2 regions of the Veillonella intestinalis genome follow, and region 2 is predicted to be linked to the other one. Evidence: riboswitches for the same ligand, from Rfam matches in the RefSeq annotation. Region 2 holds a riboswitch; the other holds the start of a gene.

Region 1 (5,690 bases), on a different contig from region 2:
CTTCACACCAATCAGCAATACCAGAATATAGAATGGCTGAGAAGGGACTCGAAATATCAGACACTATAACCCCAATCATATGACTTTGTTGTAAACGTAAGCTACGAGCCATTTTATTTGGCTTATACTCGATTTCCTTAATTACTTCACTAATTCGTTCCCGTGTGGCCGCTGACATATATTCATATTTACCATTTAAGTATCTAGAAATTGTTGTCTTTGAAAAACCTGTGCGTTCAGCTACATCGGCAATCGTTATTTTACCCATATAGCAGCCTCCTTTCCTATCTTGCGCATAAAAGAGGTAAGCACTTAGCTACTCCATACACGAACTATTAGATCCCCTTTAGTGTGGTCAAATAGACCATCACTCACTCCTTAACTTACACAATATTTGTTGTGTATCGATTTACGAAATCGTTTTCGTAACTTCGTCACAATCATAATACAACAAGAAGAATGTTTTTACAACATATTTGCTATGCATTGTTAACATACGACTTTTATTTTTACACTATTTTTACTATTTATTTACGAGCAAAAAGCCCGATTCACTCCGTAATTACTAGAGGAATCGGGCTATAGCTGTTTTGCATGCTTAGCACTATTTTTTATTAAAACTTCAAAATAATGGTAAATAATCATCTTTCCCATTATTATAGTTAGCAATTTTTGCTCACTTCACAAATACCTGCTGAATAAGAACCATATATACAACAGTCCCCGTAGCAATACTCAATAACATATTGCGCTTTAATAAATGTACCAAGATAATACTTACAATAGCAATGATTTCAGGTAAGCCATGGGGATAGGTCCACACTGTCATGTCTTTTAAAGAATATACTACCAATAAACCCATAACAGCGGCTGGCAACACAGTGCCTAAATAAGCAATAATAGCAGGTGGCTTACCCGCTTTTGAAAAAATAAGAAATGGGGTAAACCGCGTTGCCATAGTGCCTAAAACAACAGCACCAATCGTAAGTACAATTTCCCAACCAGTCATATATTACGCGCCTCCTTTTCACCCTTACTATTAAACCAAAAGAGTCCACAGAATATAATGACCATCAATGCCATGGCTGGCAAAATAAATAAATTAGGACCTAACAAATACAGCATGCCAAGTGCCACGAAGAAACCAATCAAACCAGACTGATATTTTTTAGCTGTTAATAACATGTCTAAAAATATGACTGTAAATAAGGCCGTTAAAATAAATTCAATCCCTTGCATATTGAATTTAATAAAATGACTCCCTATAGCGCCAAGGGCAACACCGCCTACCCAATATATATAGTTTAGCCAAGTTACATGTAAATAAAACCACCCTCGATCAATTTGACTCGGTAAATTAATGGTCGCATTAATAGCAAATGTTTCATCACATAAACCATAAATCAACGGATATTTCTTCCAATCTAAGGGGCCATAACGAGTCAACATAGTAAGGCCATAAAAAATATGACGCCCATTGACCATAAAAGCTAATACGAATGCCCCTAAAGGATCAAATGGCGCAGCCAACAAGGCTACAGTGACAAACTCCATAGATCCTGCAAAAATAGTAGCACTCATAAGAAATGGCAAATACCAAGGCAAGCCCTGTCCTACTGCATACAAGCCATAAGAAATTCCTAAAAAAAGGAAACTAGCACAAATCGGTACTGTTAGGGGGAAAGCATAGCGAAAGGCTTCCCGACCTTTATTTGTTTCATCAATCTTCATAAGGCCCCCAAGCCTTTTCTGCCACACGTTTAATAAGGGCTAACTTCGCAAATTGCTCTGCTTCAGTTAGATTATTGCCTTCCTCCGTGGAGGCAAAGCCACACTGTGGACTTAAGGCTAATTGTTCTTTTGGTACATATAGCGATGCTTCTTCAATACGGGCTAATAAATCTTCTTCTTTTTCTAACTCAGGGAATTTAGAAGTCACTAAACCTAGTACCACTTTTTGATTTTTAATAAACCGCAATGGTGCAAAACCACCCGCTCTATCAGAGTCATACTCCAAGAAGAAGCCATCAATATGACAATGACCAAACAAGGTCTCTGCAATTGGTTCATAACCACCAGACGAGAACCAAGTCGATCTAAAATTACCACGACAAATATGCATAGTCACGGCTAAATCATCTGGTTTTCCTTCTAATGCATAATTAATAACTTCCACATATTTTTTAGCAATATATTGCAAATCTAAGCCACGAGCTGCATATTCTTTACGCTTAGTTTCATCACAAAATTCACCCCAAGAAGTATCATCTAATTGCAAATAACGACAACCAGCTGCATAAAAAGCTTGAATTGCCTTGCGATATGCTTTAGCAATAGCCTCAAATAAGGCTTCTTCTTGCGCATATTGTGGTAATGCTTCATAATGTTCTTCACGGACACAACAAATCAAATGAAGCATAGATGGTGAAGGAATCGTAAATTTAGCAACAGCGCTATCCCCTGCACATTCTTTCACAAACTGAAAGTCTTTTATAAATGGATGATCCTCAGGGAAATCAATGTCACCTACGATTTTAAGCGTAGCCGCCTTTGGCTGATGCCCTTTGAAAGCCACAGACCACTGTTCTGCTTTAATTCGCTCAACACCCACTAATTGTTCTAAAAAGTCCAAATGCCAGTAAGCTCGACGGAACTCACCATCAGTTACAGCTCGTAAGCCTACTTCTACTTCTTTATTAATCAAATCGCGAATTGAATCATCTTCTACTTTACGTAATTCTACTGCATTTATCTTGCCTGCTTCGACGGCTTGACGAGCTTCTTTTACTGCATCAGGTCGCAAAAAGCTACCTACTACATCATAACGAAATGGTCCTTTACCGATTACTTGTTTTGTATTACTCATACTCTCAGTCTCCTCTCCTAGTGGCCCATAAATAAAAAAAGTCGTCAACAAATGACGACCTATGTCTTATCATCTGTCGGTTTCCCGTTGGACTTAGCACCTTGCTTCATAACCCCAATTATAAAGCAGGTTGCCGCAGCATCAATGGGCCAGTTCCCTCAGCTGCTCTGGATGATACTATACAATTATTAATAAAGGCATATTAAATATCACCTTTTGGATATATATTATGATACTTCAAATAAAACATATCTGTCAACTGTAGTTGTACCAGCAAGCATAGCTATAAAATAATAATCTACCCTCTGCTTTTTACTTAGTATATAAAAAGGGCATTGAAGCTAATGCTTAGCACCAGCCTCCAATGCCCTATTTGTCTTATAGTTAAGCTATAGTAAAACTAGTCTCATCTCAATATATAATAGCCTAGTTTTATTCAGGCTTTTTAAATTTAGGAGATGTTGGACAAGTTTCAGGTGTTACATCTTTACGAACACCTAAATCAGCACTGCGATCAGTGTAATGAGTATGTAACAATTCTTCGGAACGTTCCCCTAATGGTTTACCTAAGAATTCTTCGTAAATTGCCTTAATTTCTGGATTTTCATAGCTGGAACGAAGTTTCATTTCAGAATCAGCTTTATAAATACCTTCAATACGAGCTGATTTTACTTTATCAGCTACTGGCATTTTAACGCGTGGCTGACCGCCACCACCAATACAACCACCACGGCAAGCCATCATTTCAATGAAATCATATTTCTTGCCAGTTGCTTTCATATTATCTAAGAAATCGCGGATATTTTTACCACCATGAACTACGGCAACTTTTAATGTTTTACCAGCGATTTCAACGTCAGCTTCTTTAACACCTTCCATACCACGAACATCTTGTAAGTTAGTGAAAGGTTCTGGAGATGGTTCATTACCAGTGATGAATTTGTAAGCACTACGCATAGCCGCTTCCATTACGCCACCAGTGTTACAGAAAATAACACTACCACCAGTTTCAGCACCAATATATTTATCCATAGTAGATTCTTCTACTTGTGTGAAATCAATACCAGACTCACGAATCCATTTTGCAAACTCACGAGTAGTAATGCAATAATCAGTATCGCGAAGATCTTCTTTGCCCCAGTATTCAGCAGATTTGTTCTGTTCTGGACGACGAATTTCAAATTTCTTAGCTGTACATGGTGCTACACTTACGGATACAATTTTTTCTGGATCCAATTTCATTTTTTCAGCAAAATATGTTTTTAACATAGCTGCTTCCATAGCAATACAGCTACGAGTTGTAGAAATATTAGGTAAATATTCTGGATAATATGTTTCAGCAAATTTTACCCATGCTGGACAGCAACTAGTGAACTGTGGCAATTCGCCATGACCATTAATAACACGTTCAATTAATTCGCTAGCTTCTTCCATGATAGTTAAGTCAGCACCAAAATTAGTGTCAACTACATAGTCCGCACCTAAGGCACGAAGGGCACCAATCATTTTACCTTCTAAGAAGGAACCTGGTTCATAACCAAATTCTTCACCAATACCAACGCGTACAGCTGGTGCTGTTTGAATAACAACAATTTTATCTGGATCAGCAATCGCTGCTTTTACTTGATCTAATTCACTACGTTCATTCATGGAATCGAATGGACACGCAGCGGCACATTGACCACAATGAACACAGATAGGATTATCCCCTGTAGATTCTAAATCATAGTAGTCAAGTACACCCATCACGTCTGCACAAGCACGACGACATAATGTACAGTTTTTACATTTTTCCAAATCATGTACAATCGCAATGTTATCTTCAGCAATTGGGACACGACGATCAATGTGTTGGAATCGACTTTCGAAACTCATAATTTTGCACCTCACACAATATAATACTAGTTATGTATTCAAATACCCCGACATCTGCCGGAATGGACCTCGACCATGCGATTCATGGTTGTGAGTGATGTCTCTTTGTAGTATATCATCTTAAATGTCCTATTTTCAAATAGGAATTAGATAAACTTTGTGCATATTTACTATGCATTTACTAATAGTTATGGTCTTAAAAAAATAAGGAATTTAATGTAAAACTCTATAGAATTTTACATTAAATTCCTGCACCACTAGACATATATCTTTCGTTTTATTTTTTATCTTTATTTTTTCTTCTCTCTTCTATTTAGACTTCTACCTTCTATTTATACTTTTATCTTCTATTTATATTTTTATCTATAAGCTGCTTTTTTATATATTACATATTATACTTTGGCTTTGTTTACTAAATAGCCAAATTACTGTGCCAACTATCTTGGCAAATGCATGAATAGCTGTTTCAAACGATACGATATGGCAAATGCTGACCAATAAGCAATCAGCTCAAACACTTCCTCAAAACCTTGATGATACGGTTCTAAAGGCGTAATTAAATTCTTTTCAAAAACCGTTTCACTTAAAACTAATCCCAATATAAAAAGAACTAAATACAGACGAATCGTATGATCGCTCTTATACTGACTAAATATAGATCGTATCAAAGTACGACTTCGCCATAAATTATAAAGTAATATAAGTCCGGCAAGACCTAATACCCAAGGTAAATAAGGCCCAAACCACACTTCTTTGATACTTAAAAATTCAGGTCCTTCCGATCCCATACCGACTGGATAAAATATACGGCCCCAACTAATTTCACGGCCAAAGGCAACTAAAAATAAAATAGCCTCACTTATATATATTGATTTCAAATAACTGATTGAGTCTTCACTCTTTATAGCCCAAACAAAATTAAACAGACAAGCACCTAGTAAAACTACAG
Region 2 (5,690 bases):
CACATCAGCACCAGCTGCCACTTGTGCTAAAGCATCTCGTTTCACCATAGCAAAACGACCTTCTTTAATCTCTTTAGCTAATACCTTCCGCCCAGTTGGATTAATGCGTTCTCCAATAATAATTGGTTTTTCCTTATGGCCAACTTTTACAAAATTAGTACGACTAGTAAAGACTGTAAATGGCGCTACAGTCATTCTCTCTTTAGGTGTATGGCTATGAGCTGCCTTTGCAATTTCACTAATATGTGCTGATGTACTACCACAACAAGCACCTAAAAAGGTAGCCCCAGCATCTATTAAAGCCGGTACATATTCGCCCATTTCAACCGGTGATAAAGGAAATATCGTTTCTTTACCGACTAATTTAGGCATACCTGCATTAGGTTGAGCACTTATAGGCAAATTAGTAACCGATGCTAACCGTTCTACTAAAGGAATTAATTGCTCAGGTCCCAAGGAACAATTAATACCTACTACATCAGCGCCCATAGCTTCTACTGTAATAGCCGCTACTTCTGGTGGTGTACCTGTAATAGTTCGGCCATCTTCATTAAATGAAAATTGGCAGATAACACCCACTTCTTCTTTTGTTTTATTAAGAGTTTTACGCGCATCAAGAGCCGCTAATAAAGCAGCCCGCATTTCCTGTATATCAATAATAGTTTCAATAATAATAAAGTCCACACCTGCTTCAATTAAAGCAAGAGCTTGTTCATAATAAGAATTATAGACTTCATCAAAACTAATTTGTCCCAAAGGTTCTATAAATTGACCTGTAGGTCCCATAGATCCTGCCACTTTAGCCTCTTTTTTAACTGATGCTATAGCTTGTTTGGCTACTTTTACAGCTGCTGTATTTATATCCTTAACTCTATGAGCTAAGCCATAATCAACTAATTTTAAACTACACGCACCAAATGTATTGGTTGTTATGATATCACTACCACTTTGTAAATATGCTTTATGAATAGCCGTCACTATATCTGGTTGATTCACATTAAATAATTCAGGACATTCCCCTTCTACTAGCCCTGATTGTTGTAACATTGTGCCCATAGCACCATCAAAAATATACATACTATCGCCTCATCTCTCTAATTTATCCCTATACTAATCTTACATTTTGATACTCATATACTCATATTTTTCGTGATATACAATTTACTTGAGCACAAGATGTACAACCTCGCTTAGTTAATACCTCTTCATCATTAGGCATACAACCGATAATAGCAGTCACTGATTTTCTCGGAAATAATAAAAAACTATCAGTCACTGATACATTAATTTTTTCAGCACCTATAATACGGGCTAAGTCCTTTTGTACTGTTAAATCCCAATTACCATATCCAGGACTAAAACGCCAAGTTGTCTTATATCCAGCTTTTTCAGCTTCTTGCTGTATTACTTCATTGACTTGATTAGCTACTTGTTCTACTGCTGCCGTAGCCGCTGCATCCATCAATAACCCCAGTGTATAATTACCGTCCTTAAATAATTCAGCACTGCGTAATTCTACATCTTCACCAAGGGTAACTGCCATAACATAGACTTTAGTAGCATTGCCTAAATGCTCACGAATAGAACTTCCTTCAATTTGAAGTGGTGGATTACTCTTAATCAGCCCCTGTTTAGCATCATATTCATAAGCTTCATATACACCGCTAGGATCTGCCACCAATTGAACTTCTAAACAAGCCTCTTTGACATATTCTTTTGGAAACTCTTTGGCCTTCTGCAAACCTGCATAGCGTGTGGCTTCATCTATATCAATTTGTGGTAAACGTCCATTATAAATTGCCATACGCACATCTCCTCTATCTAAAAAAAACCTCTATCTAACTTAGATAGAGGATCTCTCCTTATCTATCAGTTTCCTGTTGGAAGTAGCACCTTGCTATTGCTGGTTGCCGGATATCATTGGGCCAAGTCCCTCCATCGCTCTTGATAAGGCTAACATATAAAAATAGAATACCGTCTACACTATAGATTGTCAAGAAAAACCCCTGAGTATGCAGGGTTTCACCTATATGTAAAAAATACACTTTGTTATAGGTAAAACCTTCAACACAGGGGTTTTATATTATTTGTCCAATTATATTTAGTTATTTAGGCTATTATTTACTCAACCATCTATTCTATTATCTATTTAATTATACTAACGGTTTTAACTTAATCTCTTTTGGTTTTCGAGGATACTGCTTAGGCGTAACACCTGTTTTACGTGTATAAATAATTGCTCGCTTATCTGTTAACGTCGGTAATTGAACCGGCTTCATATTAGCAATTTCGCCTTTTAATACTTGTAAAGCTTTCTTTGCTTCGCCTATTTCCTCTTCATAAGCAGCCCCTTTTAAAGCTACCATGTAACCATTCTGTTTCACATAAGGCAATGCCCATTCTAATAAAATAGGTAATCTAGCAACCGCACGACTGGTTACAATATCATAAATCCCTCGATGATCTAAAGTATGACTCATGTCTTCAGCACGACCATGTAAAGTTATGACATTAGATAAGTCTAACGCTGTAATAACTGACTCTAAAAAAGTAAGTCTCTTTTGTAAGGAATCAAATAAAGTAATTTTTAAATCAGGACGCATAATAGCTAATGGAATGCCTGGAAAACCAGCGCCTGTCCCCAGGTCTAACAACTTAGCGCCTTCTTTAAATACTACACCAATTAAAGAGTTTGTAGTATGTTGAATTGCTCCATCAGTAGTATGGACCTTTGCTGTTTCATCGGAAACAGTATCTAATGCTGTTAAAGAGTCTACAAAATGCTTTACTGCTACTTCATGAGGATCTGTAATAGCCGTTAAATTTAAGCTTTTATTGGTCTCTATAAGCATTTCATAAAATGTATTAAATTGTCCCAACTGCTTTGCGGTTGCCTTAAAACCAGCAGCTTCTAATTGAACAGCTAAATTATCAGTAAAGTTCATAGACCCTCCTAGGATTGTTGTTCACGACGATATTGCTCTAATTGAATCAACAATACAGATACATCCGCTGGTGAAACACCAGAAATACGACTAGCTTGGCCAATGGAATGAGGTTTAATTTGTGCTAATTTCTGTTTCGCTTCTAAGGAAATGCCCTTCATAGTCTCATAGTCCCAATCAGCGGGAATAATCTTTTCTTCTAATTTTCGCACTTTAGCCACTTGTTCCATTTGTTTTTTAATATAACCATCATAAGTGATCATAATGTCGATTTCTTCTTCCACATCTGGCGTATAACGGGATAAATTGAATGATTCCGCTACATCACCATACGATAACTCATTACGTTTTACTAAATCAAATGCTTTAATACCAGTCTTAATAGGCGCTGTTCCCATAGCTTCTAATTTAGCCTGTACTTCAGTTGATGGATTAATTGGCGTATTTTGTAATTCAGCTAATCCTTGTTCAATTAAGGCTTTCTTTGCTTTAAAACGAGCATATCGTTCTTCTGTAACAAGGCCAATTTCATAGCCTTTTTCAGTTAAACGCATATCCGCATTATCTTGACGTAATAATAAACGATATTCACTTCGACTTGTCATCATGCGATACGGTTCTTTCGTCCCTTTAGTTACTAAATCGTCAATTAATACACCAATATACGCTTCTGAACGCGATAAAATGAATGGCTCTTTACCCTGTAAGTATAAAGCTGCATTAATACCAGCCATTAAACCTTGAGCAGCTGCTTCTTCATAACCAGAAGTGCCATTAGCTTGTCCTGCAGAATATAAACCTTTAATGGATTTAACCTGCAAAGCTGGAGTCAATTGCAAAGGATTTAAGCAATCGTATTCAATAGCATAAGCAGGACGCATAATTTCAACCCCTTCAAGGCCTGGAATTGTACGCAAGAATTTGTATTGCACATCAATTGGCAAACTTGTACTCATACCTTGAACATACATTTCATTAGTATGATTACCTTCTGGCTCAACAAATAATTGATGGCGATTCTTATCACTGAAACGCACTACCTTATCTTCAATAGAAGGGCAATAGCGAGGGCCTGTACCTTCAATGATACCTGTATACATAGGGGCTCTGTTTAAATTAGCACGAATAATATCATGCGTTTCTTCACTCGTATATGTCAACCAACATACTTGTTCATTGCGATTTGTCCAATCAGACATAAAGGAGAATGAGCGATACATGCCATCCCCTGGTTGTTCCGTCATATGCTCTAAAGTCAAAGTACGCTTATCTACACGAGCTGGTGTGCCCGTTTTAAAACGCATTAATTCAATGCCATGCTTACGTAAAGAATCTGATAATAATTCAGCCGTACGCTGTCCATTAGGACCACCTGTATAGGTCAATTCGCCTGTAATAATTTTACCTTTTAAGTAAGTACCAGTGCAAAGTATGATAGCCTTTGCTTCATATACTTCACCTAGTTCACTTAAAATTCCTTTCACTTTACCATCTTCAATAAGCAATTCATTGACCATAATTTGCTTTACATTTAGATTATCTGTGTTTTCTAGCGTCTCTTTCATTAAACGTTGATAAGCTACTTTATCTGATTGTGCTCGTAACGAATGAACGGCTGGCCCTTTACCAGTGTTAAGCATACGCATTTGTATAGCTGTAGCATCTGCATTAATAGCCATTTGACCACCTAAAGCATCTAATTCATAAACTAAATGACTTTTACCTGGTCCACCTACGGCTGGATTACATGGCATAAGGGCAATATTATCTAAATTAAGGGTTGCCATTAACGTGCGTTGTCCCATACGAGCTGTAGCAAGTGCTGCTTCACAACCAGCATGACCACCACCAATGACAATAATATCATACGTATCAACTGTGTACATACTATCTCCTATCCCTCTTGCGAGGCTATCTTATTTACCTAAGCAGAATCGACTAAATAGCTCATCTACCATAGATTCTCGTAAACTATCCCCTGTAATATCCCCTAAACGCTCCCAAGCTTCACGCATATCAGTTACTACAAAATCAACTGGTAATCCTGATTCAATCGTTGACAAAGAAGTTTCTAATTGGCTTTTTGCTTGTTCCATCAATGTAATATGACGAACATTACTTAATAAAGCAGTGGATTCATTTTGAACAGTGCCACCATAAACTAATTGTTTTACAGCTTCTGCTAACACGTCCATACCTTCTCCATTAGCTGCACTAATAGTAGCAATTACAGTAAATTCACCATAATCACTTACTGTAGATTCTGTAATAACAGCCCCTTTATCCGCTTTATTAAGAAAGACTATCGTATTTTTTCCTGAAGTACTTCGTAGCATCACTTCTTCTTCCGCTGTTAATGGCTTTGAAGCATCAATAACACAAACTACGATTTGTGCTGATTCTAAATACTCTTTTGCACGATCAACTCCGATTTTTTCTACAATATCATCGGTTTCACGAATCCCTGCTGTATCAATCAAACGTACAGGAATTCCTTCAATCGTAATAGCTTCTTCAATACTATCGCGAGTCGTTCCTGGTACATCCGTAACAATGGCTCGGTTTTCACGTAATAAAGCATTCATCAAACTTGATTTGCCCGCATTAGGACGACCTACAATGGCTGTAACTATACCATCACGCAATAGACGCCCTCGATTAGCCATAGCCAATAAATTATCAATTTGTCCTAAAATTGGTCGCAATTTAGCCGCTGTTTCATCCATCGTAAGTTCTTCAATATCT

What was found. A riboswitch is a leader RNA that binds a small molecule or an ion and turns the genes downstream of it on or off. The one in region 2 is predicted to bind S-adenosylmethionine.
Region 1: linked by a shared signal. The riboswitch ahead of NFR27_RS08865 (5-methyltetrahydropteroyltriglutamate--homocysteine S-methyltransferase) and the one ahead of NFR27_RS05345 (vitamin B12 dependent-methionine synthase activation domain-containing protein) in region 2 are both predicted to bind S-adenosylmethionine.

Annotation. Positions count from the first base shown of each region.
Region 1 is NZ_CALPCB010000010.1:36,253-41,942, reverse strand. Features, by position in the region: gene NFR27_RS08880 (LacI family DNA-binding transcriptional regulator) at 1-268, opposite strand, end outside; gene NFR27_RS08875 (branched-chain amino acid transporter permease) at 677-1,009, opposite strand; gene NFR27_RS08870 (AzlC family ABC transporter permease) at 1,006-1,731, opposite strand; gene NFR27_RS08865 (5-methyltetrahydropteroyltriglutamate--homocysteine S-methyltransferase) at 1,721-2,866, opposite strand; SAM riboswitch class I at 2,933-3,044, opposite strand; gene NFR27_RS08860 ([FeFe] hydrogenase, group A) at 3,299-4,741, opposite strand; gene NFR27_RS08855 (hypothetical protein) at 5,179-5,690, opposite strand, start outside.
Region 2 is NZ_CALPCB010000005.1:125,016-130,705, forward strand. Features, by position in the region: gene NFR27_RS05340 (homocysteine S-methyltransferase family protein) at 1-1,077, opposite strand, end outside; gene NFR27_RS05345 (vitamin B12 dependent-methionine synthase activation domain-containing protein) at 1,139-1,804, opposite strand; SAM riboswitch class I at 1,860-1,954, opposite strand; gene rsmG (16S rRNA (guanine(527)-N(7))-methyltransferase RsmG) at 2,154-2,945, opposite strand; gene mnmG (tRNA uridine-5-carboxymethylaminomethyl(34) synthesis enzyme MnmG) at 2,954-4,831, opposite strand; gene mnmE (tRNA uridine-5-carboxymethylaminomethyl(34) synthesis GTPase MnmE) at 4,862-5,690, opposite strand, start outside.